4 regions of the Mesorhizobium sp. UC74_2 genome follow, and region 3 is predicted to be linked to each of the others. Evidence: predicted binding sites of a transcription regulator. Region 3 holds the regulator's gene; each other region holds the start of a gene.

Region 1 (7,860 bases), 1.8 Mb from region 3:
CACTTGGCGTTACAAAAATGCGACGAAAACAAAAACTTAGAGCGTTTCCGCGTTTCCGTGAAAAACGGAAACGCTCTAAAGGCCGAGTGCCACCTTGCGCCCGTCATGGATGGCATAGGCGGCCTGCCGCGGCGCGGTGCAGTCGCCGATCGCCGTGAAGGCGATGCCGCGGGCCTGGAGATCGACGGCAAGGCCGTCCTCAGCCCTGTTGGTGCCGGCAAAGACGAGCGAGTCCGCCGGATGCTCCTGCCTGGTGCCGGTGAGCAGCGATGCGATCGCGGCCGTCTTGCCATCCCAGTGGACGACGGCGCTCTCGGTCAGGAAACGCACGTCAAGTCTCGCCAGCGCGCGCCGCAGTGGTGCGTCGGCAGCCATGCGCTGCAATTCCTTGCCGACGAGCGGATCGGGTGTCACCAGCGTCACCGCGTGGCCATCCTCGGCTAACCGCCAGGCCGTGCCGCAGCCTTTCCAGTTGCCGCCATCATCGAGCACGATCACCCGCTTGCCGGGCCTTGCCTCACGCGCCATCACGGCCTCCGCCGAAAGCATGACGCCCGCGCCGGGGATCGCGTCGAACTGCGGCAGCGCCCGCTGGAACGCGCCATCCGGCGGCTGCGAGCCGGTCGCGACGATGACGTGGTCGACACCTTCGCGCGCGACATCGTCGGCCTCGACATACTGGCCGTAGCGGATATCGACCTGGAGCTTTGCGAGCTGGCGCTGGTACCAGTCGATCAGATCGATGATCTGGGCGCGGCGCGGCTGCATGCCGGCAAGCCGGAACTGCCCACCAAGCCGGTCCGACGCTTCCGCGAGCGCCACCCGGTGGCCGCGCTCGGCCGCCACGCGCGCGGCTTCCAGCCCGGCCGGCCCCCCGCCGACGACAAGCACACGCTTCGGCTTCGGCGCCGGCGTGAACCGGTCGCCGCCCCACTCCCATTCGCGGCCGGCCGACGGATTGATGACACAGCTGATCCAGTAGTCGCGCGAGCGCCGGCCCCAGCACATCTGGTTGCAGGACAGGCAACCGCGAATGTCCTCGGGCCGCCCGGCGGCTGCCTTGTTGGCGAGGTGCGGGTCGGCGATCTGGCCGCGCACGATGGAGACGAGATCGGCGCGATCCTCGCTGAGCACGCTCTCGGCATTCTCAGGCGTGCGGATGTGGCTCTCGGCTGTCACCAGGGCATGGCGCACGGTGGATTTCAGCACCGCCGCCAGATCGGCGCCGAGCTTTTCCGGATAGAGGAAGGTCGGCATGATCTTGTAGAAGTCGAAATAGCTGCCCGAGCCGCAGGTAACATAGTCCATCAGGTGATCGCGGTCGTGCCGGTCGATGATCTCGGCCAGCGCCTCGCGCGACAGCGCCACCTCGACATCCGGGTCGTCATTGATGGCAAGGCCGACGATGAAATCGTCGCCGCAAACACGTCGGATGCGGCTCATTACCTCGCGGCTCATGCGGGTGCGGTTCTCGAGGCTGCCGCCCCAGGCATCGTCGCGGCGGTTCGACCACGGCGTCCAGAACTGGTCGAGCATCGAATGATAGGCGGCCCAGACCTCGACCCCGTCGAAGCCGGCCTCGCGGCAGCGCCGCGCGGCCTGGACGAAGCCGTCGATCGTCTCCTCGATATCGGTTTCGGTCATGCGGTGCGAGCCGTCGGAATCGTGGTAGCTCGGCAGGCCCGACGGCGACCAGCCGGCATGGAAGGAGTTGTCGGCATCGGCGTGCTGGCCGACATGGTAGAGCTGCTGGATGGCGACGGCGCCATTGCCCCTGATCGCCTCCGTCACCTTGCGGAAATGCGGGACCACACCGTCATCGGATGGCCGGAAATTGCCGCGGGTCAGCACCGCCGCCCGATGCACGGGCATCGGCTCGACCACGATCATGCCGGCGCCGCCGATGGCGCGCTCGGCATAGTAGCCGACATGCTGCCGGGTCGGCAGGCCCTCCACGGCCATGTTGGCGGTGTGCGCGCCAAAGACGATGCGGTTACGCAGGGTCTTGCCGCGCAAGGTGACCGGCGTGAACAGACGCCTGAATTGCCGTTCGGACATTCTGCCTCCCTGGGGCGTTGCACGCGCCGGTACCCGCTGCCATTTCGCCTGCCACGGCAGGACGATGCCGCCCATGGACCGACAATCGGGGCCGGCAGTCAATGTGAACGAAATTCCCGCGCGGTTGAGCCAGGGGCAACCGAGCCGAATAAGGGCAACCTGCCCTTCCGCATTTTTCAGGGTATCCGAGGGGTTTTCCGGCTAGAACAGGCTGAGCGCCAGGTAGGTCAGGGCGGCGATCGCGGCGGTGGCCGGCAAGGTCACCACCCGAGGCGATGACGATATTGCCGGCAATGCCCCAGCGCACGGCCGAAACGCGGCGCGCCGCCCCGACGCCGATGATCGCGCCGGTAATGGTGTGCGTGGTCGAGACCGGAATGCCGAGCCAGGTCGCCGCGAACAGGGTGATGGCGCCGCCGGTTTCGGCGCAGAAGCCCTGCATGGGATTGAGCCTGGTGATCTTGGAGCCCATCGTGTGCACGATGCGCCAGCCGCCGAACAGCGTGCCGATGGCCAGCGCGCTCTGGCAGGTGATGACCACCCAGAACGGCACGTAGAATGTGTCGCCGAGCATGCCCTGCGAATAGAGCAGCACCGCGATGATGCCCATGGTCTTCTGCGCATCGTTGCCGCCATGGCCGAGCGAATAGAGCGAAGCCGAGAAGAACTGCAGGACGCGGAAGGAACTGTCGACGGCGAACGGCGTCTGGCGCACGCACACCCAGGACACGATCAGCACAAGGACGAGCGCCAGCACGAAGCCGGTGAGCGGCGACAGCACGATCGCCGCCACCGTCTTCAAAAGGCCGCTCCAGACGATGGCGCTGAAGCCGGTCTTGGCGAGACCGGCGCCGACCAGCCCGCCGATCAGCGCATGCGAGGAGCTGGACGGGATGCCGGCGAGCCAGGTGACGATGTTCCAGACGATTGCCCCGGTGAGCGCCGCGAAGATCACGCCCGGCGTGACGATGTCGGCATTGACGATGCCCTTGCCGATGGTCTCGGCGACATGCAGGCCGAAGACCGTGAAGGCGATGAAGTTGAAGAAGGCCGCCCACAGCACGGCATATTGTGGCCGCAGCACCCGGGTCGAAACGATCGTGGCGATGGAGTTTGCGGCATCGTGCAGGCCGTTCAGGAAATCGAAGAACAGCGCGACGCCGATCAGCGCGACCAGGATCGGGAAGGCGATGGTCGGGTCCATGTCGCTCAGACGTTCTCGATGACGATGCCGCTGATCTCGTTGGCGACGTCCTCGAAACGGTCGACCACCTTCTCGAGCTCGCCGTAGATCTCGGAGCCGATCATGTAGGCCATCGGATCGGTCTTGCCGTGGCGGCGGAAGAGATCCTTCAAGCCCTGCTCATGCAGGTCGTCGGCGCGGCCCTCGACGCGCATCACCTGCTCGGCGATGGCGTTGAGCCGTGTCGCGTGGGTGCCGATATTGTTGAGCAGCGGGATCGCCTCAGCGACCAGCCTGGCCGCCTCGACGATGACGACGCCCATCTCCTGCATCAGCGGGTCGAATTCGCGCTTCTCGAACAACTTCACCGTCTTGACGGTCTTGTGCATCATGTCGATGGCGTCATCCATCGACTGGATCAGGTCCTTGATGTCGCCGCGGTCGAACGGCGTGATGAAGGAGCGGCGCACCGCCAGCAGCACTTCCGCGGTGATCGCGTCGGCCTGGTTTTCGAGCTCGACGATCTCCTTGCACCAGCGCTCGACATCCTTGCCTTGCAGCAGCTGCTGCAAGGCTTCCGCGCCGCCGACGACGGTGCGGGAATGCTGTTCGAACAGGTCGAAGAAACGGTCTTCGCGCGGCAACAGCCGCCTGAACCAGCCCAGCATGATTTCTCTCCGCATCGTCTGCAAGTCGGCAAGCCAATAACGCCTTTATGCCGGATAACGCAAACAGATAGCCGGCTTTTGAACATCCATTCGCCCACCCGGATCTGCGGCAGGCGGGACGGCTAAGGCCGCACCGGGTCATAAAATGGTCAAGTTCCGTATGCCACCATCGCTCCGATACCGAAGGGAGCGCATGCGCTCCGGCAGGCCATGGGACGGCAACGGGCCCGCCGAGGTGTCTGGCGCGAAGCACGCGCCGCAGGGCTATGGGGCTTGTCACGGAGATGAGATCCACCATGGCCTATATTCCCGGTACTGAAAAAGACGATCAGCTCTACGGCAGCAACGGCACCGACCAGATCCTCGGTTTCGGCGGCAAGGACCGTCTTTTCGGCTTTCGCGGCGACGACAGCATCAAAGGCGGCGACGGCGACGACCAGCTCTGGGGCGACGAAGGCAATGACACGCTGTGGGGCGATGGCGGTCGCGACGAGCTTCATGGCGGCGCCGGCAACGACACGCTGCATGCGGGCCTCGGCGGCGACGTGCTCGACGGCGGCGCCGGCAACGATACGGTGAGCTACGCCGACGCTCCCGGCTACATAACGCTCGATCTCGAACTGGGACGCGGTGTCGGCGACCCGTCATATTATCCCGACAGGGCCCAGGATACCTATTTGGGCATCGAGAATGTCGACGGCTCCGCCTTCGACGATTCCATGGTCGGCAGCACCGCAGCCAATGTGCTGCGCGGCGGCGGTGGCAACGACTTCCTCTCCGGCGAAGCCGGGAACGACACGCTCGATGGCGGCAGCGGGCGCGACCGGCTCTATGGCTGCGACGGCAATGATATGCTCGACGGCGGCGCCGGCGGCGACAAGCTGTGGGGCGGTACCGGCAACGACACCTATGTCATCGACAGCGCCGACGACCGCGTCGACGAAGCCGATGATGGCGGCATCCCTCCCGACGGCATCGACACCGTGAAATCGAGCCTGTCCGTCTCGCTCTCGAACACGACGATCTTCAAGGGCGACATCGAGAACCTGACGTTGACCGGCAGCGGCAATCTGAACGGCAGCGGCAACGACCTCGACAATGTCGTGACCGGCAACACCGGCGCCAACAGGCTGGATGGCCGCGCCGGCGACGACACGCTGGCCGGCGGCTTCGGCAATGACACGCTGGTCGGCGGCGACGGCAACGACACATTCGTGTTCGACAGCGCGCTCAACCCCGGTTCGAATGTCGACAGGATCGCCGACTTTTCGGTAACCGACGACACGATCTGGCTGGACAATGCCGTCTTCACCGCGCTCGGCGCGCCGGGCGCACTCGACGAGACCGCCTTCCATGTCGGCACGGCGGCGCATGACGCGAACGACCGCATCATCTACGACCCGGCCACCGGCCACCTGACCTATGATGCCAATGGCGACGCCGCCGGCGGCTTCACCGACTTCGCCGCGCTCGAAGCGGGCCTTGCGCTGACCAGCGCGGATTTCATCGTGGTGTAGTGCTTGCCCTCCGCCGCGCCGGGTGTGCCCGGCGTGGCGCTGGGAAGGACGCTCTGGACAGTTTAGCGCCGGCGAACGGGAACTCTGTCATTCCGGACGGTTTCCCGATCGCGCTCAGCCCTTCGCCGCCAGCACCAGCCAGGGCACGCCGAACCTGTCGGTGACCATGCCGAACCGCTCGGCCCAGTCGACCTCGGCCAGCGGCGTCGTCACGGTGCCGCCTTCGCCCAGCGCTTCGAAGATGCGGCGTGCCTCATCGGCGCCTTCGATGTGCAGGGAGACGTTGAAGCCCTGCATCGGCCTGTGCTGGTCGGCCCGCACGTCGTTGCCCCTGAGTGTAGATTTGCCGAGGCTGAGCTCGGCGAAGCGGACCTGGTCGGCGGCAGCGGCCGTCGATCCCGGCGGCAGCGCCTTGTCTTTATTGGCGCCGAACGTGTTCATCACCGTGATCACCCCGCCCATCAGCCGGGCATAGAATTCGAACGCCTGCCGACACTCGCCGGCGAAGGCCAGTTGTGGTGCGATGTTCATCTGCAGTTCCTCCATGTGCGGGCGGCACCGCCCTTCGCGGGTCGCCCTCGCCCGCCGCCCGCGTGCAACGTCGCTGCAGGTCGAACGCGGGGGCTAGCGCTGGGTTCCTGTTAAGTTGACCCTTCCGGGCCTTGACGAAAATCGCCGCGCCTGTTGAGACCGTGCCGGTGGAACAGGGCGGGGCAGCCGGTGAAGCGTGTTTTTCGTTTGCTCGTGGCGGCGGTCATGGCGTCCGGTGTGGCCGGCTGCACCAGCATCTCCTATTATGCGAAGTCGCTCGAGGGCCATGTGCAGATCATGGCCGCGCGGAAAAATGTCGGGACACTGATCAAGGACCCGGCGACGCCCGGGGCATTGCGCGCCAAGCTGCAATCGGCAAGCGCGATCCGGCGCTATGCGACGGAGGCGCTGGCGCTGCCCGACAACAGCAGCTACCGCAGCTATGTCGACATCGGCCGCGAGGCGGTGACCTGGGCGGTGTTCGCGGCGCCGCAGTTCTCGCTGACACCACGAACCTGGTGTTTTCCGGTGTTCGGCTGCGTGCCGTATCGCGGCTATTTCGACCGCAAGGAAGCGGCGGAAAACGCCGTCGCACTGCAGAAGGAAGGGTTCGACGTCCATGTCACCGGGGTCACCGCCTATTCGACGCTCGGCTGGTCGAGCGACCCGCTGCTCTCGACCATGCTGGGTCCGGACGACACCTTCCTGGCCAGCCTGATCTTCCACGAACTGGCGCATCAGCGGCTTTATGTGAAAGGCGATTCCGCCTTCAACGAGGCCTTCGCCGTGGCGGTCGAAACCAGCGGGGTGCGCAAATGGCTGCGCGCCGGCGGCAATCTCGCCGGGCTGCGCCGTTACGAAGCCGACCGCCGGCGCCGGGCCGATTTCCTCGGCCTTCTGGCGACGACCCGCGAGGAATTGCAGCAGGTTTATCAAAGCGCGCGAACGCCCGAACAGAAGGCGGCGGCCAAGGCCGCGACGATCGAGACGCTGCGGGCGCGCTACAGGCTGATGCGCGACAGGCGCTGGGCGGGATACCGGGGCTATGACGGCTGGTTCAAGGCCCCGATCAACAACGCCAAGCTCGCCGCCACCGCCGTCTATGGCGAACAGGTGCCGGCATTCCTGCGTCTGTTCGATCTCTGCTCCGGCGACTATCCGAGGTTCTACGCCGCCGTGCAGCGGATCGGGAACCTGCCGCAGCCTGCCCGCGGCAACGCGCTTGCGGCTGCAAAGTCGTGCCGTTGATCCGGGCGGAAGAAATCGGCAGCACTTTGTGCAAGCACGTGTGCCGTTTTAAGGTGCCGGGCGGCGGCCCTCCCATTCACGGTTCTCCCCATGCACCAGATGAGTGTCCAGAAACCAGCCGACCCCGAAAGCGAATGGCTCCGGCAGGCAAGGGCCGGTGACACATCGGCCTTCGACCAGCTGGTGAAGCCCTTCCGCAGGCGGCTGCACACGCATTGCTACCGCATGCTCGGCTCGCCCTTCGACGCCGACGATGCGCTGCAGGAGACATTGCTGGCCGCATGGCGTGGCCTGGGGTCCTTCGAGGCGCGCAGTTCGCCCGGCACATGGCTGACCAGCATCGCCACCCGCATCTGCCTGCGCATGATTGCCAAGCGCCCAAGGCGCCTGACGTCAGGCGATCGCGCCGCACCACTTCGCTCCACCGCCGAACTCGGCGAGCCGGTGGAGGGAGCCGTGTGGCTGGAACCGCTGCCGGATGGCGAACTGGCGGACGATGACGATCCGGCGGCGATCCTGCTGCGACGCGAATCCATCGGGCTCGGCTTCGTTGCCATGCTGCAGCAACTGCCCGGCCTGCAGCGCGCCGTGCTCTTGCTGCGCGAAGTGCTGGGCTACTCGGCCGCCGAAACCGCCGACATGCTTGGCACCAGTG
Region 2 (7,860 bases), 2.0 Mb from region 3:
CGCCAAGCGGCAGTGTGATGCCGTCGCCGATGACTTCCCCGTTGATGTCGATCAGCTCCAGGCTTCCGCCACCAAGGTCGCCCGCGATGCCATTGGCCGGATGGAAACCGGAAATGACGCCGAGCGCCGAATAGTATGCTTCCTGGCGACCGCTCAGCACATGGATTTCGGTGCCAAGGACCTGTTCGGCGCGATGGATGAAATCGGGTCCGTTGACAGCCTCGCGCGCCGCGGCGGTGGCCAGCACATACATGCGTTCCGCACCGGCCTGTTCGGACAAGGCCCGAAACCGACGGAATTCCTCCATCGAGCGCGTGACCGCTTCAGGATCCAGCTTGCCCGTCGAAACGATGCCACGGCCGAGACCGGCCAGCATCTTCTCGTTGAAAAGCACGGTCGGCGAGCGCGCCAGCCCTTCATAGACGACAAGGCGGATCGAGTTCGAGCCGATATCGATGATCGACAGCGGGCGGCGGTCCTGCAGCCGCCCCTGGGAAGCGGCCATCATCAGCCGGCCATGTCCTTCTTGCGGCGCTTGAACTGCGCGATGCGCTTCGGCGCATGCGATTTCAAGGCATCGCCCCGTCCCGACAGGCTCGGATTGGTCATGAAATATTCCTGTGCGTTGAACGGTTCTTCGCCCTCATCGGGCACAAGGCGCCGCGAGGTACCATCGGCCAATACTTCGAAACTTTGCTGGTTGTCCATGATATTGCCCAGCATGATCTGGCCAAGGATCTGTTCATGCACAGTTGGATTGGTGATCGGCACCATGCATTCGACACGGCGGTCGAGATTGCGCGGCATCAGGTCGGCCGACGAGATGTAGACGACAGCGTCATCGGACGGCAGTCCATGTCCGTTGCCGAAGCAGTAGATGCGGCTGTGCTCGAGGAAGCGGCCGATGATCGACTTCACGCGGATGTTCTCGGAAAGTCCCGGAACCTGTGGCCTCAGGCAACAGATGCCGCGCACGACGAGATCGATTTCCACCCCCGCGCGGCTGGCGTCGTAGAGTGCGTCGATGATGGTCGGGTCGACCAGCGAGTTCATCTTCATCCAGATGCGTGCTGGCTTGCCATTGTGTGCGTGTTCGATCTCTTCCTTGATATGATCCAGGATGCGGCTGCGCAGCGTGTAGGGAGACAGCGCAAGACGCATCTCGCCGGTCGGCTCGGCGTAACCGGTGATGAAGTTGAAGATCTGCGCGACATCGCGGGCAATGCGTGCATCGGTCGTGAAGAAGGACAGATCGGTATAGATGCGCGCCGTGATCGGGTGATAGTTGCCGGTACCGAGATGCACGTAGTTGCGCAGCCGGCCGTCTTCGCGCCGCACCACCAGTGACATCTTGGCATGCGTCTTCAGTTCGAGGAAACCGAACACGACCTGCACGCCGGCCCGCTCGAGATCGCGCGCCCAGCGGATATTGGCCTCCTCGTCGAAACGCGCCTTCAATTCGACCAGCGCGGTCACCGATTTACCCGCTTCGGCGGCATCCGCGAGCGCGCGCACGATCGGGCTGTCATTGGAGGTACGATACAGCGTCTGCTTGATCGCGACGACCTCAGGGTCGGCTGCGGCCTGGCGCAGGAACTGCACGACGACGTCGAATGATTCATACGGGTGATGGACGACGATGTCCTTCTCGCGGATCGCCGCGAAACAGTCGCCACCATGTTCGCGGATACGCTCCGGAAAGCGCGGATTGTAGGGCACGAACTTCAGATCGTCGCGAGCGATGGAGACGATCTCGGATATCTGGCTGAGTGCCAGCGGTCCGGTCAGGACGCTGATCCGACTCGACGAGACGCCGAGTTCACCGGCGACGAACTCACGCAGTTCCTCGGGCATCAGGTTGTCGAACTCGATACGGATCACCGAACCGCGGCGGCGGCGCTTCAACGCCGTCTCGAACAGCCGCACGAGATCCTCGGACTCCTCCTCGACTTCGATATCGCTGTCGCGGATGATGCGGAACGTGCCGGAACCCGTGACCTCATAGCCCGGGAAAAGCTTGCCGATGTAAAGACCGACCACCGCCTCGAGTGGAATGAAGCGCACATGGCCCTTGCGATCCGGCAGGCGGATGTAGCGTTTCAGGGCCTGCGGCAAGCGCAGCAGCGCGCTCATCGTCTCGCCGTTCTTGCGATGCCGCAGCTGCAGGGCGATCGAAAAGCCGAGATTGGGAATGAATGGGAACGGGTGCGCCGGGTCGATCGACAGCGGCGTCAACACCGGGAAGACCTGCTCCTGGAAATGCTCTTCCAGCCAGATACGCTCGTCCTTGGTCAGCACGTCGCCGGCGACCGTCTCGATGCCTTCCTTGTTGAGCAGCGCCATCAGCGCCGAGAGGCTCTTCTGCTGATCCTCCTGCAGGCGCTCCACTTCACGCAGCAATTGCTCAAGCTGCTGCTCCGGCGTGCGCCCGTCCGGGCTTTTCAGCACGATGCCTTCGCGTACCTGCCCCGCAAGGCCGGCGACACGCACCATGAAGAATTCGTCCAGATTGGCGGCGGAGATCGAGAGGAAGCGAACGCGCTCGAGCAGCGGGTGGTGCGCGTTGAGCGATTCCTCCAGCACACGGCGGTTGAATTGCAGCCAGGAGAACTCGCGATTGACGAAGCGATCAGGATTTCCGCCCTCGACGCTTGCCGTTTCGACATTGATGAAGTCGGCCTGGACCGGCTTGAGCTCGTTCATGTCCGCCTTTCTCTCCAGCGAGTCACACCGGTTAACCGGCTCAATTTATCCTGTGACAGGGTTTTGCGACAGTTTCATTTCATCGAACTTGCAAAGAACACAGATATGCTTCAAACGCATGTCGTATGCGCTGAAGGAGACGATGATGGCCGGCGGTTCCATTCCCCATTTCCAGAACGATGCGGGCCATCCGGCGATCGAGATCGGCGTGCGCGAATTCATGTGTGTTGGTGCCAACCCGCCTTTTGATCACCCGCACGTCTTCCTCGATCTTGGCAGCGACGACGAGAAGGTCTGCCCGTATTGCTCGACCCTTTATCGCTATTCGGCCAAGCTGAAAGCGACCGAAACGGTGCCGCCAGGCTGCCTCTACCTCGATCGCGCCGCCTGATCTTTCCGATCGTTCGATCATGACCATGGATGCGCGGTCTCGCCCAGTCGTGATCGCCGGTGGCGGCATTGCCGGACTGACGGCCGCGCTCGCCTTCGCGCAGCGTGGCTTCACAGTCGAGATCTACGAACAGGCACCTCGCCTCGAAACCGTCGGTGCGGGTATTCAGCTTTCCCCGAACGCGACACGAATCCTGGCAAGCCTCGGCGTGCTGGAGCGGCTATTGCCGATGGCAGTCAGGCCGGAGGCCGTTGTGCTCAAGGATGCGGCCAGCCTGAAAGAACGCGCGCGCGTTCCGCTTGGAGCCTTCGCCGAACAGCGCTGGCTGGCGCCTTATCTCACCGCCCATCGCGCCGACGTGCAGGCGGCGCTGGTTGCGCAAGTGGCTGAAACAGCCGGCACTCGGCTGATCACCGGCGCGACGCTAAAGGATATCGGCACCTCCCCGGAAGGCGCTATCGGCACCTTCGAACAGGACGGAACACAGGTTCGGCCAATGGGCTCACTCCTGATCGGCGCGGATGGCGTCTGGTCGAAAGTCAGGGAGCTGCCGGGACTTGCCGGCAAAAGCCGTTTCACCGGCGAGCTCGCCTGGCGTACCACCATCGCCGCTGATAGCCCGGCCGGCAGGACTTTTGCCCTGGTGGGCGCGGCTGGCTGTGTCACCGCTTTCCTGCATTCCGGTTTTCATCTCATTGCCTATCCGGTCAGCGCAGGCACGGCCATCAACCTCGTCGCCTTTACCAGGGGCGAGCGTATCGCCGAGGGCTGGTCCGGCCACGCCGATCCGGCAATCCTGACTGGAGCGCTCAGGGGAGCGGCCCCTGCCTTGGCGAGGCTGATAGCGGAAGCGGGAACATGGCTGGCCTGGCCGCTGCATGCAGTCGACCCAAAACCGTCATGGACACTGCCGCGAGGCGTTGCCCTGATCGGCGATGCAGCACATGCCATGACACCATTTGCGGCACAGGGCGCGGGCATGGCGATCGAGGACGCAGCCACGCTTGCTGCCTGCGTTGCCGGATCTTCGCACAGCATTGCCCAGGCACTGACAAGCTGGGAGCAGCAGCGCAAGCCGCGTGTGGCCAAGGTCGCGCGACGCGGCGCACTCAACCATCTCGCCTGGCACGCGGCAGGTCCGGTAGCGCTGGCGCGAAATCTTGTCCTGAAGTCGCGCTCCGGCGAACGCCTGGCCGCCGATCTTGACTGGCTCTATGGCTGGCGGCTCCCGAATACCAGCCTCACGCATGGCGCCTGACGACGTTGGCCTATTGTCTGTTGTAGAGCTGCATCGACAGGTTTAGCGACCAGGGCAGCGGGTTCCACCAGCCAGTCCGCAGACCAGCCACTCGCAGCGCCCTCGCCGTCCAGGTGTTGCAGCCGACAAGCGCGTTGAAGGCACCTTCGGCTTCGTAAAAGCCGTCGCTGGCGCCGTAGCCGGCACCCGGAATGAATTTTGGCCGATCGGCCTGCCGCGAGAAGCTGGCGGCGATGAAATCGAGCAGCGCTGCGAACCGTTCTTCGCTGACATCATAGCCAACCACGGCGGGATGTGGTTCCGGGATGCGGCCGGCGACATCGACATGCATGACGGCCGCATCCACTGTCAGCGCCCTGAGCACCGGCAGAGGCTTCAGGTCAGACCAGGTCGGCGTCTCGAGATAGAAGGCCCGGCCACCCCAGCCAAAGATGAGATACCGCACGCCTTCCCCATTTGCGGGAATGCCGTCTTCCAAGAGGAACCGGAAACGCTCCAGCACCGCGGCATCGACCGGAATGGCGATGTCCGTATGGATCGGATTGCTGATGACATAGATGCGCCGCGTGGTTCTGCCTTCATCCGCGCCCGTTGACCAGAACGGTCGTGGAACAACCGTGCCCAACACGGCGATGACGGCAACCAGGGCCAGAATACTGAGAACAAAGCGAAAGACCCGTCTCATAGTGATGTCCCACAAAAGCCGTGTGGCGAGGCCTTTTGTCGACCCAAGCAAAAGGCCCCGCCTTGCGACGGGGCCTTTCTGGATTACCGCAGCGAGATCAGTGCAGGATCTGGCTGAGGAAGAGCTTGGTGCGCTCGTGGCGCGGATGATCGAAGAACTCGACCGGCGTGTTCTCTTCCACGATCTGGCCCTGATCCATGAAGATCACGCGGTTGGCCACCTTGCGCGCGAAGCCCATCTCGTGTGTCACGCACAGCATCGTCATGCCCTCTTCGGCAAGGCCGACCATCGTCTCCAGAACTTCCTTGATCATTTCCGGATCCAGCGCCGAGGTCGGCTCATCGAACAGCATGATGCGCGGGTTCATGCACAGTGAACGCGCGATCGCCACGCGCTGCTGCTGGCCACCCGACAGCTGGCCCGGATATTTGTGCGCCTGCTCCGGGATCTTGACGCGCTTGAGGAAGTGCATGGCGGTCTCCTCCGCCTGCTTCTTCGGGATCTTGCGCACCCAGATCGGCGCCAGCGTGCAGTTCTCCAGGATGGTCAGGTGCGGGAACAGGTTGAAGTGCTGGAACACCATGCCGACCTCGCGGCGCACCTCGTCGATCTTCTTCAGATCGTTGGTCAGTTCCTTGCCGTCGACGATGATCTTGCCCTTCTGGTGTTCTTCCAGACGGTTGATGCAACGGATCATCGTCGATTTGCCCGAGCCAGAAGGACCGCAGATGACGATGCGCTCGCCGCGCATCACCTTCAGGTTTATGTCCTTCAGCACATGGAACTCGCCATACCACTTGTGCATGCCGACGATTTCGATCGCCACGTCGGTATCCGACACATGCATCTTCTTGGTGTTGACGCTCAGCTCTTCCGCGCTGACTGCATTCTCAGAGGCCATAAGCCATTTTCCCCTTGTTGATTCTTACGCCGACCGGCTTGCGGTCAGCGCTTGTAACCGGTGTCTAGCCGGCGTTCCATGAACATAGAATAGCGGGACATGCCAAAGCAGAACAGCCAGAATACCGCCGCGGCGAAAATAAGCCCCGACGCAGGTGTCTGCGGCGATGCCCATGAAGCGTCGGAGAAATTCTGGCGCACGATCGCCAGCAGGTCGAACATCGAGATGATGTAGACGAGGCTGGTGTCCTTGAACATGCCGATGAAGGTGTTGACGATACCGGGAATGACCAGCTTCAGCGCCTGTGGCAGCACGATGAAATACATCTTCTGCCAGTAGCTCAGCCCCAGCGAATCGGCACCCTCATATTGTCCCTTCGAGATCGCCTGGAGGCCGCCGCGCACCACTTCCGCCATATAGGCCGCGGCAAACAGCGACACGCCGATCAGAGCGCGCAGGAACTTGTCGAAGGTCACACCGGCCGGCAGGAACAACGGCAGCATGACACTGGCCATGAACAGCACCGTGATCAGCGGGATGCCGCGGATCGTCTCGATGAAGACGACGCATATCATCTTGACGACCGGCATCTTCGAGCGCCGGCCAAGTGCCAGCAGGATGCCCAGCGGCAGGGAGACGACGATGCCGACAAAGGACAGCGTCAGCGTCACCATCAGGCCGCCCCACAATGGCGTCTCGACATGCGGCAGACCGAACATGCCGCCCACCAGCAGGACGAAGGCCACCACCGGCAGGACCAGGAAGAACAGCACCGCATTCAGCCCCTTGTGCGGAACACGCGGGATCAACAGCGGCGCAAGCAGCGCGACAAACAGGATGCCGACCAGGATCGGCCGCCAGCGTTCCTCCAGCGGATAGCGTCCGAACATGAACTGGCCGAACTTGGCATTGACGAAAGCCCAGCAGGCACCGGACCAGCCGTCGGGCTGGATGCCTCCCTGCGCCACGGTCGCGCAGACCGAGCGGTCGGGACCTGTCCATTGCGCCTGCACGAATGCCCAGTCGATGATCGGCGGCAGGATCATGGCGAGCAGCACCAGCCCCAGAAGGGTCAGGATGGTGTCACCAACCGAGGCAAAAAGGTTCTTGCGGACCCAGGCAACCAGCCCCCGCTCTCCCGCAGGCGCAGGCATCGCCTGCGCCATCTCGCTACGAACCCAGGAAAGATCAGTCTGTGTCATGATCTTACCTCTCCACCAATGCCATCTTGGCGTTGACCACGTTCATGATGGCCGACGTCAACAGGCTGAGACCGAGATAGACCGCCATCATGATCATGATGGGTTCAATCGCCTGGCCGGTCTGGTTGAGCACGGTGCCAGCGATGGCTGTCAGATCGGGATAACCGATCGCGATGGCCAGCGACGAATTCTTGGTCAGGTTGAGATACTGGCTGGTCAGCGGCGGAATGACGATGCGCATCGCCTGAGGAACAACGACGAGGCGAAGGATCGGACCTGAGCGCAACCCAAGCGCCCCGGCGGCTTCTGTCTGCCCCCTGCTCACGCCGCGAATGCCGGCCCGCACGATCTCGGCAATGAAGGACGCGGTGTAAAAAGAGAGCGCCAGATAAAGCGACAGGAATTCCGGCTTGACCTGGAAGCCGCCGGTCAAATTGAAGGTCGACTTCTTCGGCAGGTCGAAGGAAAGCGGAAAACCGCTGGCGGCATAGGCGAGCAATGGCAGTCCGACGATCAACGCGACCGAGGTCCAGAACACCGGGAATTGCTGGCCGGTTGCCATCTGTCGCTGGCGCGCCCTGCGCGCAACGAACCACGACATGGCGATGCCAAGTACAAAGGCCAACAGGATCAGCCACGCCCCCTCGCCCCAGACGGCGCGCGGGAAGTAGAATCCGCGACTGTTCACGTAGGAACCGAACGGCAATTCGATGCTGTCGC
Region 3 (7,860 bases):
TCACGAACCCCGTGACCATAGCCGGCGCCTGATCTTTCCAGCTGGAAAGAGGATCGAGCATACGCCGGCCGCTTGTGTGCAGCTTGTTGTCGGCCATGGTCTGCTCCATGGCCGTTCGCGAAGCAGGATCGGCAGCGACGTCGAAACCGAGATAGCGCTTGCTTTCTTCTTCCGCCGGCTCGAGCAACATCACCGGCGCATGCCAGGGAACACCCGCCGCCGGTGCAATCGTCCGGCTGAGGCCGTAGTTTTCTTTTATCTCCTGCTCGGCGGCAGCTTCTTCACCCGGCTTGACCAGTTTGAGGTAGCCCAGGCCAAGCAGGCCAGCGAGATTCCCGTCGACATCGAGCGTCTTGTAGAAATTTTCGAATTCGGCACGCGAGACATCACCCGACCGGGCGCTGAAGAACGCTTCTGTTGCCCGCAGCAGCGACATATGCAGGTCGAGCCTGCTTTCCATGCGACTGACAGCGTCGTCGGCGGCGGCCTCGAACTTGATTCGGGCTGCATCGCGCGACGCAAAATAGGCGAAGCCGGCCAGGACAAGGCTGGCCAAGGCGACGGCAACAAAAGCAATCGTCGGGAAAAACTTCTTCAAAATCAGCCGCCAGCCCGAAAGAGCCCCCGTGGTCCTTTTAGACTACGGAAAAACAAACCGAAAGCGGTATGCTTTGTTAGCCTGGTAGCGACAAGCCCCTGTTCCGGCATTGCTGACAAATGATGCCGGAACAATCCACCGAAAACGTTCTAGGCAGCTTCCTTGAGTGCACCCGGCCCCGGTATCGCGCCTGGCGGGCATTTGCCGAGAATGATCATGCCCAGCACTTCATCCTTTGTGACGTCCTGGGTTCGGGCCGTACCGACAACCTGACCGTTCTTCATCACACAGACGCGGTCCGCCAGGTCAAACACGTCGTGGATATCGTGGCTGATCAGGAAGATACCGAGACCGTCCGCCTTGAGCTGCTTGACCAGTTCACCGACCTGCGCCGTTTCCTGCGGGCCAAGCGCGGCTGTCGGCTCATCCATGATCAGGATCCGGGCGTTGAACAGGATGGCGCGGGCAATCGCCACCGACTGGCGCTGGCCGCCGGACAGTTTGACGACGGGCTCCTTGAAACGCTGGAAACGCGGATTGAGGCGCCCCATCACCTTGCGCGCCTCCGCTTCCATGGCCGCGTCGTCGAGCGTGCCGTATCTGGTCATCACTTCCCGGCCGAGGAAAAGATTGGCGGCGGCGTCGACATTATCGGCCAGGGCGAGCGTCTGGTAGATCGTCTCGATGCCATACTTCTTGGCATCGCGCGGATTGGCGATCGCCGCCTCTTCGCCATTGATGAATATCTGACCGGAATCGCGCTTGTAGGCGCCCGAGAGAATCTTGATGAAGGTCGACTTGCCGGCGCCGTTGTGGCCGAGCAGCGCAACGACCTCACCGGGATAGAGATCGCAACTGGCACCATCCACGGCACGAATGCCGCCGAATGCAATGGAGATGTCCTTCATTTCGACGAGCGGAGTTTGGGTCTGTTCCATGGTCCTGCCCTTTCTGGAGCGTTTCCGATTTCCGGAAACGCGGAAACACTCTGGCTCTTTGTTTTACGCAATTGCGGACGCAAAACCGCTGCGCAATTGCTCTAGACGCGCTTGCGGTACATGGTGTCGAGCCAGACGGCGACGACCAGCACCAGTCCCACGACGATGTTCTGCAACGGCGTATCGAGGCCGAGCAGAACCATGCCCGACTGCAGCGATTGCATCAGCAAGGCGCCCAGCATCGCGCCAATGATCGTGCCGGAACCGCCGGCAAGCGAGGTGCCGCCGATGACGGCAGCCGCAATCACCAGCAGTTCGTCCAGCGTGCCAAGCGAATTGGTCGATGCATTGAGACGAGCCGATGAGATGGCGGCGGCGATTGCAGCCAGCACGCCCATGATCATGAACACCTTCATGGTCACCCAGCGCGTGTTGATGCCGGCGAGATTGGCTGCTTCCGGATTGCCGCCGATGGCGAAGACGTAGCGGCCGAAACGCGTGCGGTTGGTGACGAAGGTCATGACGAGCCCGACCGCGACCGCCATCAGCACGGGGATGGCGATGCCGTGGGCGATGAAGAGACCGCCCTCGGGGACCGTGATGTTGTTGGCGGCAGCATATTTGTTCACGACACCGACCGGCCACGGATAGGAATTGGCGATCTTCACCGCCCCGAGGATGACCGCGCAGGAAATGACCCCGAGGAAAGCTTCCGCCCAGACCGGGCGCAAGGGAAACTTGAAGCGCTTGCGCTGCACGCGGCCGTTGAACAGCATGGCGACCACCCCGGCGCACGCCACAAGGCCGAGCACCCAGCTCCAGGTCGATCCGATCGATCCGGCCGGACCACCACCCATGAGCTGGAAAGTTGCATCCATCGGCGCCACCGTGCGGCCGCTGGTGATCCACCAGGCGACCCCGCGCCAGATCAACAGGCCACCGAGCGTGACGATGAAAGCCGGCACCTCCAGATAGGCGATGATGAAGCCTTGCAGTGCACCGATTGCGAGGCCGACCACGATGCCAGTTGCCAGCGCTATGATCCAAAGCCACGGATTGCCGAGCTGCATGCCCATCACCCGGATCAGGAATTCGGCCTGGGCCACGCCCATGACCATGCCGATCACCCCCTCGACCGAACCGACCGACAGATCGATGTTTCGCATGACGATGACCAGCACCATGCCGGTCGCCATGATGGCGACGGACGAGGTCTGCACCGACAGGTTCCAGAGATTGCGCGGCGTCAGGAAGAGGCCGCCGGAAAGCAGATGCAATCCCACCCAGATGATCAGCAGGGCAGCGACCATCCCAAGCATGCGGGTGTCCAGTTCGGTCGCCTTGAGAAAGCGCCCGACCGCGGACAGTTCCGCTGCGCGGGCGCGATCGACCGGCGCATTCGAGGCCGTATCAGTCATGATATTCCTCCCAGACCACACACCGCCTTGGCGGCATGGCGTGCCACTTTACAGGGACTCTTGAGCTCCGGGGGTGGGAGCCATTGCAAAAAGACCACGGCTCTCAGGCCGTGGTCTCGTTTGTTGTCGCGGGCGCGCTTAGTTGCAAGCCTTGACGGAACCGGCCTTCACGCCCTGGCAGACGACATCCTTGGAAACCCAGCCGGCGTCGATGACGACGTTGAGATTGTCCTTGGTGATCGCGACCGGGGTCAGGAACACCGACTTGACGCTGTTGCCGCCCGGAGTGGTGAAGTCGGTGACGTTGGCGATGTCGCTCGTCTTCTTGCCGTCGGCGAGTTGCGCCGCGATTTCCGCGGCATTCTTGCCGAGATCACGGGCGTCCTTGAACACCGAAACGGTCTGCGTGCCCAGCGCGATGCGGTTCAGCGCGGCATGGTCGCCGTCCTGGCCCGAGACCGGAACGGAACCCGCCAGGCCCTGTGCCGCCAAGGCGGCAATCGCTCCGCCGGCGGTGCCGTCATTGGCGGCCACGACGGCATCGACCTTGTTGTCATTGGCGGTCAGGAATTGCTCCATGTTCTTCTGGGCATTGGCCGGCAGCCAGCCGTCCGTGTAGGCCTCGCCGACATTCTTGATCTTGCCTGCGTCGATTGCTGCCTTCAGCACTTCCATCGAACCTGAGAACAGGAAATCGGCATTCGGGTCGGTGCTGGAGCCCTTGATGAAGACATAGTTGCCTTCCGGCTTGACGTCGAAGACGCCTTTCGCCTGCAACCGCCCGACTTCCTTGTTGTCGAAGGTCAGATAGAAGACGTCCTTGTTTTCGATCAGACGGTCGTAAGCGATGACCGGAATGCCTTCGTCGACGGCCTTCTGTACAGCCGGGCCGATGGCGGAGGTATCCTGCGCCAGGATGACAAGGGCGTTCGCGCCCTGCGAGATCAGGCTTTCGACGTCGGTGAGCTGTTTGCCGGGATTCGACTGCGCGTCAGCGGAAATATATTTGTCGCCCGCCGCTTCGATCGCCTTCTTCATGGCGGCTTCGTCGGTCTTCCAGCGCTCTTCCTGGAAGTTGGACCAGGACACGCCGATCACCTTGTCCTTCGCTTCGGCGACAGCGGAAAGCGCAAGCGTCATGGCGGCACCCGCCAGAATGGCGGCCGTAAATTTCCTCATTTTTTCCTCCCCGCGCCCAAGGGCGCGCTTGTGTGCGTTGGCCGTTGGAGAAGCTTTTTTTCGAGCTTCGAAAAAATAATCGCGCAGGTACAGCCTTCTGTCAACGGGATTCGAGTCCTTCGCGATATTTTTTTCGGATCACGAAATAATAGTGACGACGAGGGCATGTTCTGCCACTATCTGTGGAGGAGCGCGCTGTCGCGACGGCAGGAGCGAAACGGGTTTTGCATTCGCTCATGCATCGACCTATGCACGAACAGCGCATCTGGAACGCCATTGGCGGCCCAAGCGCAACGGCTTCGGTGTCCACGGGGCCGGCGGGGGGAGGAACGGCAAGGACATGACTGTCGGGATCCGTCACGACGATTTGCGCCGCAGGAACCGCGCGATGGTGATTGCTGCCGTGCGTCGCTCCGGTGAGCCGTCCCGCACGGAAATCACCGCCATCACCGGCCTCAGCCATTCGACCATTTCAGCGATTTCGTCTGATCTCATCGCGGAGGGCATTCTGCGCGAGGGCCGCAGTGAACCGACGGCATCGAAGCGGGGGCGTCCGCAAGTGGGGCTGCAGCTCGACCCCGGCGCAGCGGCTGTACTGACGGTCGTTCTGTCGCTCAACCTTTTGACGGCCGCAGCCATCGACTATTCGGGCAAGGTCCTGACCGAAGAAACACGCCGTCTGGACACACTGTCTCTGCCCCGGGAAGCGCTGGTCGATGAATGTGTCGAGATGGTCCGGCGACAGCTCCACGACCGGAGCCTGGCAAGACATCGGGTCCTGCGCATAGCTTTCGCCGTTCAGGGCACGGCAGATTCGCATGCGCGCACCATGCTGTGGACGCCAATCACCCCGCATGGCGATATCCCCTTTGCCGATATCCTGGAAAACGCTTTTGGCATTCCCGTCATCGTCGAGAACGACTGCAACATGATGGCGGTCGCGCTGCGTTGGCGCGGCACGGACCGCTACCGTGACGACTTCATTGCCGTTCTGCTTTCGCACGGCATCGGCATGGGCATCGTGCTCAATGGCGAATTGTTCATCGGCACCCAGTCGTCCGGCGGCGAATTCGGACACATGATCCACCGGCCGAATGGCGCGCGATGCCGCTGTGGCCGCCATGGCTGCGTCGAGGCTTATGCCGGCAACTATGCGATCTGGCGCAGTGCCCACGGGCTCGATGAAAACACCGAACCGGCCGCTGACATTCCCGACGACGAAATGCAGAGGCTGGCTGAAAAAGCACGCGCAGGCATCGGCCCCGAACGCGAGGCCTATGAACGCGCAGGCACAGCCCTCGGCTACAGCCTCGGTTCACTTTTCGCCGTCATCGACCCTGCCCCGGTAACCTTTGTCGGCATCGGTGCAACGGCCTTCGATCTGATCGAGCCGGCATTGCGGCGGGCAATTGCCCAGACCGCCGGCGGACAACATTCGAATTCAATTGTCTTTGATACGGAACCCAAGGAGCAGATGCTGATCCGCGAAGGCTGCGCCATGCGCGCGCTGACCTTCATCGATCAGGAGATCTTCGCGCTTGGCGGTCCGATGGCTCCCACCCCTCAGCTTCTGGAGGTCTGAGCCGGCGATCAGGGCGCAATACCGATGAACCGGCGTTGTCCCTGATCAATCCTCGCGGATGGCGTAGCCCGAGCCGCGTATCGTGCGGATGACGTCCGGCATGCGGCCATTGTTGACCGCCTTGCGCAGGCGCCCGACATGCACATCGACTGTACGCTCATCGATATAGATCGTCTCGCCCCAGACATTGTCGAGCAGCTGGCTGCGCGAGAAGACCCGCCCGGGATGCCGCATCATGAATTCCAGCAGCCGGAACTCCGTCGGCCCGAGCCGGATCTCGCTCTTCTTGCGGTAGACCCGGTGCGACTCGCGGTCGAGTACGATGTCGCCGACCTTGAGCACGGAAGACAGCACCTCGGGTTTCGCGCGGCGCAACAGCGCCTTCACGCGTGCCATGAACTCAGGCATCGAGAATGGCTTGACTAGATAATCATCGGCACCGGTGGACAGACCGCGCACACGGTCGCTTTCCTCGCCGCGTGCCGTCAGCATGATCACCGGCAGGCGCTCGGTCTCCGGTCGCATCCGAAGCCGCCGGCACAATTCGATGCCGGATACTGCCGGCACCATCCAGTCGAGCACCAGGAGATCCGGCACATTTTCCTGAAGCCGGATTTCGGCTTCGTCGCCCCTGGCTACGACCTCGACCTGGTAGCCCTCGGATTCCAGATTGTAGCGGAGGAGGACGCCCAACGGCTCCTCGTCTTCCACCACCATGACACGCGGCGCGATCATCTTGCCGTCCGTCCCGTGGTCAGGCCGCCGGAACGGCAGCAGCCGTCTCGTCGAGCTTTGGCCGGTTGGGCGGCAACTGCTCGCCCGTCAGCACGTAGAAGGCGTTCTCGGCGATGTTGGTGACATGGTCACCGATGCGCTCGAGATTCTTGGCGCAGAACAACAGGTGCGTGCAGGCCGTGATGTTGCGTGGATCTTCCATCATGTAGGTGAGAAGCTCGCGGAAGACGGAGGTGTATTTCACATCGATCCGCTCGTCGTCAGCCCTCAGTTGGGCGAGCCCCTCTGCGTCCCTCGCCGCATATTTCTCGACGACACCGTCGACCTGGTCGAGCACCAGATGGGCCATGGCGTCGATCGAATGCGAAAGGTCGCGCGGCGTGGCGCCCTGCCCGACCGCGCCGACACGCTTGGCGATGTTCTTGGCCAGGTCACCGATGCGTTCCAGATCTCCGGCCATGCGGATGGCGCCGACCACGGCGCGCAGGTCCTGCGCCATCGGCTGGCGCTTGGCAATCAGCGTGATTGCCTTGGTGTCCAGCTCGCGCTGGCGCGCATCCATGATCGCATCGTCCGACACGACCCGTTGGGCAAGTCCATTATCTGACTTCAGCAGCGCCTTGGTGGAGCTTTCGACCATCGAGCTCGCCAATTCACCCATGTCGCTGATGAGCCTGCTGATTTGTCCGAGCTCTTCGTCGAACGATGCGACGGTATGTTCGCCCATATTTATGTCCTCTTTTTCCTCGGCAGCAATCGCTCACTCAGCCGAAACGGCCGGTGATGTAGTCCTGCGTGCGCTTGTCGTCGGGGTTGGTGAACATCTTGTCGGTAGCACCTTCCTCGACCAGGTAGCCGAGATGGAACATCGCCGTGCGCTGCGAGACGCGGGCGGCCTGCTGCATCGAATGGGTGACGATGACGATCGTATAGTTCTGGCGCAGTTCGTCGATCAGTTCCTCGACCTTGGCGGTCGCAATCGGATCAAGCGCCGAGCACGGTTCGTCCATCAGGATGACTTCAGGCGACACCGCGATGGCGCGCGCGATGCACAAACGCTGCTGCTGGCCGCCGGAAAGGCCGGTGCCGGGCTCGTTGAGGCGATCCTTCACTTCATTCCAGATTGCAGCCTTCTGCAGGCTGGATTCGACGATACGGTCCATCTCCGCCTTGTTCTTGGCAAGGCCATGGATGCGCGGTCCGTAGGCGACGTTCTCGTAGATCGATTTGGGGAACGGATTGGGTTTCTGGAACACCATGCCGACGCGGGCACGCAGTTCCACGACGTCGATCTTCGGATCGTAGATGTCTTCGCTATCGAGGGTGATCTTGCCACCGACCTTGGCCGCATCGATCGTGTCGTTCATGCGGTTGAGGCAGCGCAGGAAGGTCGACTTGCCGCAGCCCGAA
Region 4 (7,860 bases), 2.3 Mb from region 3:
TTCGCAAGGAGAGAACCATGAGCCTCGGCACAATTCTGATCATCATCCTCATTCTTCTCCTGCTCGGTGGTTTCAGTGGTTTTGGCGGAGGTCCGTTTTATGGCACCGGTTATTATGGCGGCGGCGGATTGTCCCTGCTGCTCATCATCATTGTCATTCTGGTGCTGCTGGGACGGGTGTGATTACAAAGGAGAAGCCGATGCGTATCTTGACGCTCGTTACGGCCCTTTCGATGATGGCCGCCTCTTCGCCGGCACTGGCACAGCAGCCGGCCCGGAAGCTGCCCGAGGTGACGCCGGATCACTCGCCGCAGCAATCCGTGCCAATGCCTGGATTGTCGCCCGACCAGGAGGTCACGGCGATCAACATCGTCAGGGTCGAGGAACTGCCGCAGCCAGACAAGGCGCAGGTGGAGACCAAGCTGAACGACACCAGCGCGGATGAATTGCGCGAGCTGCAGACGTCGATCCAGGCGTCGCCGATGGCGGTGCTGATGCTGGCCCAGAACGGGCTCGACGCGACGCAGGTGGTGGCGGCAACCATAGACCAGACCGGGACGCTCACCTTGGTCATCCAGGAAACGGCATGACCGCCGAATTCTATCGATCGGTATCGAGTTGCTGGATGACTTTGGCGTCGCCGACATCGGTGAGCACGGTCTCCACTTCCTCGTCATCGACGCCGAGATAGGCCGCGATGACCCTGGGGTCGGAGCGGACGAAAGCCGGGTCGCCGTCGGAGATCTTGCGGCCATACTCCAGCACCACGATGTGATCCGAAATCTGCATCACCACCGACATGTCATGCTCGATGAGCAGGATCGACGTGCCGTTGTTGTCGCGGATATCCATCAGCAGCTCGTTGAGCGCCAGAGACTCCTTCGGGTTGAGGCCGGCGGCGGGCTCATCGAGGCAGAGCAATTCCGGCCCGGTGCACATGGCGCGCACGATTTCGAGCCGTCGCTGCGCGCCATAGGGCAGGTCGCCGGCCGGATCGTCCGCGCGGTCCATGAGATCGGCCTTTTCCAGCCAGTATTGCGCCAACTCAACAGATTCCGCGGAAGCGCGGCGATAGCTGCCGATGCCGAACAGGCCCAGGACGAGGAAGCCCGACGCCTTCATCAGCTTGTTGTGCTGGGCGACCAGCATGTTCTCCAGCACCGTCAGGCCTGGAAACAGGCGGATGTTCTGGAAGGTGCGGGCAACCTTGGCCCTGGCGGTGATCTGGAAATCCGGCATGCGTTCCAGCAGGAATTCCGAGCCATCGTGCCCGGTGAAATGGATCATGCCTTCGGTTGGCTTGTAGAAGCCGGTGATGCAGTTGAACACCGTCGTCTTGCCGGCTCCGTTCGGGCCGATCAGCGCGGTGATCTCGCCGCGCCTGGCCTCGAAGGAGAGATCACCGATGGCGACCAGGCCGCCGAATTCCATGGTCAGGTGCTGGACCTGAAGAAGGGTTGTGTTCATCGAGGGCACGCTCTCTTATAAAGCCCCTGAGGTTCGGAATGCGCGAGCAGCCGATCGGTTCCGCACCTCTTCGGCCGTTCTGCTCGCTGTGGAGAAACGCCACCGCCCGGCCAACGGCGTGGCGGCCCTCCGCGCACTTGAATATGGTGCGCCGACTCAATGGTTGGAGACGAAGTAACGCATGAGTGGCGCAGAACAGGCGGGCAAGGACCGGATCGCTTCCATCATCGCGGCTGAGATCTCGGCCAGGCCGCAGCAGGTATCGGCGGCGGTCGCCCTGCTCGACGAAGGGGCGACGGTTCCGTTCGTGGCGCGCTACCGCAAGGAAGCGACCGGCGGTCTCGACGACACGCAACTGCGCCAGCTTGCCGAACGCCTCGTCTATCTGCGCGAACTCGACGCGCGTCGCGTCGCGATCCTGGAATCGATCGGCGAACAGGGCAAGCTGACGGACGAGCTGAAGCTCAAGATCGCGGCGGCGGCGACCAAGGCCGAACTTGAAGACATCTATCTGCCCTACAAGCCGAAGCGGCGCACCAAGGCCGAGATCGCGCGCGAACGCGGGCTCGGTCCGCTGGCAGAGGCGATCATGGCCGATCGCGCTGCGGTGCCGCTGCAACTGGCCGAAGGCTATATCACCGAAGAGGTTCCGGACACGAAGACCGCGCTGGACGGCGTACGCGATATCCTTTCCGAACAATTCGCGGAAAACGCCGATCTCGTCGGCAAGCTGCGCGCCTATATGCAGGACCGCGCCTTCCTGCGTTCGCGTGTCGTCGACGGCAAGCAGGAGGCCGGTGCCAAGTTCTCCGACTATTTCGATCATGGCGAGCGCTGGGCGACGACGCCGAGCCACAGGGCGCTGGCGATGCTGCGCGGCCGCAATGAGGATGTGCTGTCGCTGGCGATCGAAGTCGATGCCGACGATACCTCGCCGGTCAAGCCGGTGGAGCGCATCATTGTGCAGACGCTGGCGATCGGCAACGTGCTGCCGGGCGACAAATGGCTGACCGAGGTCGCCGGCTGGACCTGGCGCGTGAAGCTGTCGCTGCATCTGTCGCTCGATCTGATGCGCGACCTGCGCGAACGCGCCGAGGAAGAGGCGATCCATGTCTTCGCCCGCAACCTCAAGGACCTGCTGCTGGCCGCTCCTGCCGGTTCGCGCGCCACCATGGGGCTCGACCCGGGCATCCGCACCGGCGTGAAGGTGGCTGTGGTCGACGGCACCGGCAAGCTCAAGGAAACGGCGACGGTCTATCCGTTCCAGCCGAAGAACGACGTGCGCGGCGCCCAGGCCGAACTCGCCCGGCTGATGCGCCAGCACAATGTCGAGCTGATCGCCATTGGCAACGGTACGGCCAGCCGTGAAACCGAGAAGCTGGTGGCCGAACTGCTTGGCGACATGCCGGCGCCGAAGCCGCTCAAGGTGATCGTCAGCGAGGCCGGTGCATCGGTCTATTCCGCCTCTGAAACGGCTGCCGCCGAATTCCCGGGCCTGGACGTTTCCCTCCGTGGCGCCGTCTCCATTGCCCGCCGGCTGCAGGATCCGCTGGCAGAGCTCGTCAAGATCGAGCCCAAGTCGATCGGTGTCGGGCAATACCAGCACGATGTCGACCAGTACCGGCTGGCGCGCTCGCTCGACGCCGTGGTGGAGGATGCGGTGAATGCCGTCGGCGTCGACCTCAACACGGCGTCAGCCTCGCTGCTGGCACGCGTGTCCGGTCTTGGTGCCTCGCTGGCGGAAGCAATCGTTGCCCACCGTGATGCCAATGGGCCGTTCCCCAGTCGGCAGGAACTGCTCAAGGTGTCGCGGCTCGGACCAAGGGCCTTCGAACAGAGCGCCGGTTTCCTGCGCATCCCGAACGGCACCGAGCCGCTGGACGCATCCTCCGTGCATCCCGAAGCCTATGGCGTGGCCAAGAAGATCATTGCCGCCTGCGGGCGCGACCTGCGCGCTCTGATGGGCGACCGCGCCATGCTGCAGGCGCTCGACCCGCGCGTTTTTGTTGACGAGCGTTTCGGCCTGCCGACCGTGCGCGACATCATCGGTGAACTGGAAAAGCCTGGCCGCGATCCACGCCCGGGCTTCAAGACGGCAACCTTTGCCGACGGGGTCGATGACATCAAGGATCTGAAGCAGGGCATGCTGCTGGAAGGCACGGTCACCAATGTCGCCGCATTCGGCGCCTTCGTCGACATCGGCGTGCATCAGGACGGCCTGGTGCATGTCTCGCAACTGGCCGACAGGTTCGTGAAGGACGCGCACGAGGTGGTAAAGGCCGGCGATATCGTCAAGGTGCGCGTGGTCGATGTCGACATTGCCCGCAAGCGCATTGGCCTGACGATGCGGCGCGACGGCGATGGCGGTTCGGCCAGGCCGGCTCGCCAGGACGGTCCGACAAAACCTTCGATGCCGCAGCAAGGCAGGGGCAGGCCGGACAAGGCGCCGCCGTCGCAGGGTGCGTTTGGCGCGGCGCTGGCCGAGGCCTTCAAGAAGCGATGAACGCCATCCGGACGGACAGGCCAGACGCCGGACGTCAGTTCACGGTGTTCTCCGGCCGCTTTCCGGTGAAATAGGCGTCGAGGCTCGCCAACACCATATTTCCCATGGTGCGGCGTGTCTCGATGGTGGCGCTGGCCTGATGCGGCATCAGCACGACATTGGGCAGGTCGAGAAAATCCTTGCGGATGGCCGGTTCGTTCTCGAACACGTCGAGACCGGCCGCCGCGATCGTGCCGTCGCGCAGGGCTGCAATCAGCGCATCCTCGTCAACCACGCTGCCGCGCGCGATGTTGATCAGTGTGCCCTGCGGGCCGAGTGCCTTGAGCACGGCCCCGTTGATGACACGGCGCGTGTCCGGCGTCGCCGCGACGCAGACGGCAAGCACGTCGCTGTCGGCGGCAAGCTTGGCCGCATCAGAAAAATGCGGCCAGGCGACGTCGTGATAGTGCGTCCGGTTTGAATAGCGCACAGCCATGCCGAACAGCTCGGCGCGCGTGCCCAGCGCGCGGCCGATCTGGCCGAGCCCCAGGATGCCCAGCCGCTTGCCGCGCGGGCTGGAGCCGAGCGGAAATTGTTCGCCTGCCTGCCAGCGGCCACTGCGCACGAAGCCGTCGCCCTCGACGATCCGGCGCAGCACGGCAAGGATCAGCGCCAGCCCCATGTCGGCAACTTCGTCGGTCAGCGCGCCCTGTGTGGTGCTGACATGAACATCGCGCTGGCGGGCGTAGGCCAGATCGATCCTGTCCGTGCCGACGCCGTTGACGGCAATGATACCGAGAGCGGGCAGCCGGTCGATCCAGTCATTGGTCAGGCCGGTGCCGCCGCCAGTCACGACGGCACGAATGTCGCTGCGCGCCGCTTCGACACTGTCACGCTGCGAGGCGTCGAAGAGGCGGTGCACCTGATAGCCGGCATCGAGCCTGGCTTCGATCTCCGCCATCATCGGTTCAACGAGCAAGAGCTGCGGTTTCAATCGACCTCCATGGAGCGTTTCTCGCGCCGATGCGCTGTTGCACGATCCGTTTGGTGGAGAACGCCACCAGGGTGTATAATCATCTCAGTCGACAGCCGAAACTGGGCTCGGCTGCAGGAGGGCGACATCCAGCCCGTTTGAGGAGGGCATGCTATGGCATTCCTCCACTTCGACACAAACCGTCCCGCGCACTTCCTCTCGGATTGGGGTGTCCCGATCGCAGCTGCCGCCATCGTCGGCTGCTGGGTCGCCCTGATGCTGTGGGGCTGAGCGCGCTAGCCGGGACTGACCGTCAGTTCCACGCGATCCGCCGAGAAGCGCGTCTGCGAATACTGGATCGGCTTGTCGCTGCTGTCGACATTGATGCCACGTGCGACCAGTACGATGGCGCCGGGTGAAAGCTGCAGATCGCGCGTGTCGGTATCATCAGCATGCCGCGCTTCGATGGTCGTCGAGGCGCGGCGGTAATCTGTGATGCCGGAGAGTGCGAGCGCCCGGGTAATTGAATGGGTGCTGGCGAAATGCCCTGCGATATCTGGGAAACGTGTGGCATGAAACCATGCGGTGGAACGTGAAACAGGAACGCCGTCGGCGAGACCGCGCATCTCGAGGCGGATGACCTCTTCGGAGACCTCAAGCCCGAGTGCGGCGGCAACCGCAGCGTTGGCAGGCTCGCGGGCCTGGTCGAGCAGTTCGATCTGACGGTCCCGCGCCTGGCCTTCAAGTCCGGCGGAGAAGCGAGTCCTGGCACCGATCGGATAAGTGAGGCGCTTTTGACGCCGCACATAGGTGCCGCGTCCCTGCTCGCTGCGAAGCACGCCTTCATGGACAAGGGCGGCGATGGCGGCACGGACCGTATGCCGATTCACGCCGAACCGTGCCGCAAGCTCGGCCTCGGGCGGCAGGCGGCCGTTCTCGTCGGCAAGGCCGCTGCCGATCCCGCGCCGGATCTCGTCGCCGATCTGTCGCCACAGCGCGACGCCCACCCCTCGATGCAATGCCGACTTCGACATTTTTCCTCACATGCACGGGGCCCGGGCCGCATCTATTTCGGTCAAATTAGTGCGGCCCGCCCTTGTTGTCATTCTTCCGTCATTCAACGGGTCTAAGACAAGTTAAGTTATCTAGTTGTCTAGATCAATAGACAAATTTGAGGTTGGCATGAACATCACGGCGGATCAAACCGCGCGGCGGGACCGGATGGCGGTCCTGGCGCGCTGCAGCAGCGAGCGGCTGAATGCGTTGTGGACGACGCTCGGACTGCAGCCCAGGCACACCCCTTTGCGCGGACCCGAGGCTGGCCTGGTGATGCTGCGCGGACGTGTCGGCGGCACCGGCGAGCCATTCAATGTCGGCGAGGCGACCGTTACCCGCGCCAGCGTCAAGCTGGAGGATGGTTCGGTCGGTCATGCCATGATGCTCGGCCGCGATCACGCCAAGGCGCGGCTTTCGGCGGTCATCGATGCGCTCTGCCGCAATGCCGGGACTGCCGCGCGCATCGATGCCGAACTGATCCAGCCGATACGGCGCGAGCTCGATATTGCCGACGAGACGCGCCGGCAACAGACAGCGGCCACGCGCGTCGACTTTTTCACCATGGTGCGAGGAGAGGACTGATGTTGAGCGAAGCGACCGCCTTGAAGGTGGTCACCATGGTGCGAGGAGAGGGTTGATGCTGAATGAAGCGACTGCCCTGGAGGGCGGGTTCTCCGATCCGGTCCTGAATGCCCAATCCGTCTTTCGCGCCGTCATGGATGCGATGGCGAAGCCTGCGACGATCGTCGAGGTCGACGCGGTGGTGACGCCACCCGCACCGCTCGGCCGCGCCGCTGGCGCCGTGGCCTGTGCCTTGATCGATGCCGATACACCGTTCTGGCTGGATGCCTCGCTGGCTGAGCATGCCGCGCTGCGCGCATGGCTTGCCTTCCATACCGGCGCCCGCGAGATGGCGACCTGCGGTGACGTTGCATTCGCCCTGGTCGGCGCTCCCCTGACCATGCCGCCGCTGGAGCGCTTTGCTCAAGGCACCCAGGAATATCCCGATCGTTCCGCCACGCTGATCCTGCAGGTGCCGGGCCTCGAAGGCGGCGCGCCGCTGACGTTCGGGGGGCCGGGCATACGCGGTCGCGTCACGCTGGCGCCGCGTGGCCTGCCACGGGATTTCGCCGCGCAATGGAAAGCCAATCGTAAGCGGTTCCCGCGCGGCGTCGACCTCATCCTCGCCGCCGGCGATGCCATCGCCTGCCTGCCGCGTTCGGCGCGCCTCGTCGAGATGGAGGGTTGATCGATGTATGTTGCAGTCAAGGGCGGCGAAGCCGCCATCGACAATGCCCACCGCCTGCTGGCCGATCGCCGTCGCGGCGACAGGTCGGTGCCGACGCTGACGCTCGAACAGATCACCGAACAGCTTAGCATCGGCGTTGACCGCGTCATGAGCGAAGGCTCGCTCTACGACCGCCGGCTGGCGGCGCTCGCGATCAAGCAGGCGCGGGGCGACCTGATCGAGGCAATCTTCTTGGTGCGCGCCTATCGCACCACGTTGCCGCGCTTCGGGCATAGCGAGCCCGTCGATACCGGCGCCATGCTGGTCGAGCGGCGCGTGTCCGCCTGCTACAAGGATCTGCCCGGCGGCCAGTTGCTCGGACCGACCTTCGACTACACGCATCGCCTGCTCGATGAAGAACTCGAAGGCGATCCGCAGATCGAAGCCGGAGCGCTGCGCGGCGGTGTCCAGGAGCCGGTCATGCGCGTGGCCGACATCCTCGGCCAGGAAGGGCTGATCGAGGACGACGGTTTCATCGATCCCGCGCTCGAGCCCGGCGACATCAACCAGACGCCAACCGAGTTTCCGATGTCGCGCGCCATGCGGCTGCAGTCGCTGTCACGCGGCGATGAAGGGTTCCTGCTGGCGCTCGGCT

Evidence for each region. Region 3 encodes PhoB, which activates phosphate uptake and scavenging genes when phosphate is short. Its sites were predicted from a motif close to TGTCATNNANCTGTCAT; they were not measured.
Region 1: ACFJIU_RS21410 (DUF47 domain-containing protein) is a predicted target of PhoB. The motif match lies at 3,946-3,962, and genes of this name have one in related genera.
Region 2: ACFJIU_RS09420 (RNA degradosome polyphosphate kinase) is a predicted target of PhoB. The motif match lies at 2,769-2,785, and genes of this name have one in related genera.
Region 4: phnG (phosphonate C-P lyase system protein PhnG) is a predicted target of PhoB. The motif match lies at 6,022-6,038, and genes of this name have one in related genera.

Annotation. Positions count from the first base shown of each region.
Region 1 covers NZ_CP170562.1:4,419,392-4,427,251, forward strand. Annotated here, with positions in the region: gene ACFJIU_RS21400 (FAD-dependent oxidoreductase) at 76-2,058, opposite strand; partial or broken gene ACFJIU_RS21405 (anion permease) at 2,260-3,262, opposite strand; gene ACFJIU_RS21410 (DUF47 domain-containing protein) at 3,268-3,909, opposite strand; gene ACFJIU_RS21415 (calcium-binding protein) at 4,206-5,426, shown strand; gene ACFJIU_RS21420 (VOC family protein) at 5,541-5,957, opposite strand; gene ACFJIU_RS21425 (aminopeptidase) at 6,147-7,205, shown strand; gene ACFJIU_RS21430 (RNA polymerase subunit sigma-70) at 7,296-7,860, shown strand, end outside.
Region 2 covers NZ_CP170562.1:1,947,275-1,955,134, reverse strand. Annotated here, with positions in the region: gene ppx (exopolyphosphatase) at 1-508, opposite strand, end outside; gene ACFJIU_RS09420 (RNA degradosome polyphosphate kinase) at 508-2,703, opposite strand; gene ACFJIU_RS09415 (zinc-finger domain-containing protein) at 2,849-3,094, shown strand; gene ACFJIU_RS09410 (FAD-dependent monooxygenase) at 3,120-4,352, shown strand; gene ACFJIU_RS09405 (TIGR02117 family protein) at 4,363-5,037, opposite strand; gene ACFJIU_RS09400 (amino acid ABC transporter ATP-binding protein) at 5,135-5,938, opposite strand; gene ACFJIU_RS09395 (amino acid ABC transporter permease) at 5,983-7,140, opposite strand; gene ACFJIU_RS09390 (amino acid ABC transporter permease) at 7,145-7,860, opposite strand, start outside.
Region 3 covers NZ_CP170562.1:6,186,385-6,194,244, reverse strand. Annotated here, with positions in the region: gene ACFJIU_RS30205 (CHASE domain-containing protein) at 1-598, opposite strand, end outside; gene ACFJIU_RS30200 (ATP-binding cassette domain-containing protein) at 748-1,536, opposite strand; gene ACFJIU_RS30195 (sugar ABC transporter permease) at 1,638-2,954, opposite strand; gene xylF (D-xylose ABC transporter substrate-binding protein) at 3,093-4,133, opposite strand; gene ACFJIU_RS30185 (ROK family protein) at 4,474-5,715, shown strand; gene phoB (phosphate regulon transcriptional regulator PhoB) at 5,761-6,450, opposite strand; gene phoU (phosphate signaling complex protein PhoU) at 6,470-7,177, opposite strand; gene pstB (phosphate ABC transporter ATP-binding protein PstB) at 7,215-7,860, opposite strand, start outside.
Region 4 covers NZ_CP170562.1:3,868,612-3,876,471, reverse strand. Annotated here, with positions in the region: gene ACFJIU_RS18880 (DUF3309 family protein) at 18-182, shown strand; gene ACFJIU_RS18875 (hypothetical protein) at 200-589, shown strand; partial or broken gene ACFJIU_RS18870 (ABC transporter ATP-binding protein) at 609-1,466, opposite strand; gene ACFJIU_RS18865 (Tex family protein) at 1,648-3,969, shown strand; gene ACFJIU_RS18860 (2-hydroxyacid dehydrogenase) at 4,004-4,912, opposite strand; gene phnF (phosphonate metabolism transcriptional regulator PhnF) at 5,218-5,955, opposite strand; gene phnG (phosphonate C-P lyase system protein PhnG) at 6,104-6,559, shown strand; gene phnH (phosphonate C-P lyase system protein PhnH) at 6,615-7,226, shown strand; gene ACFJIU_RS18840 (carbon-phosphorus lyase complex subunit PhnI) at 7,230-7,860, shown strand, end outside.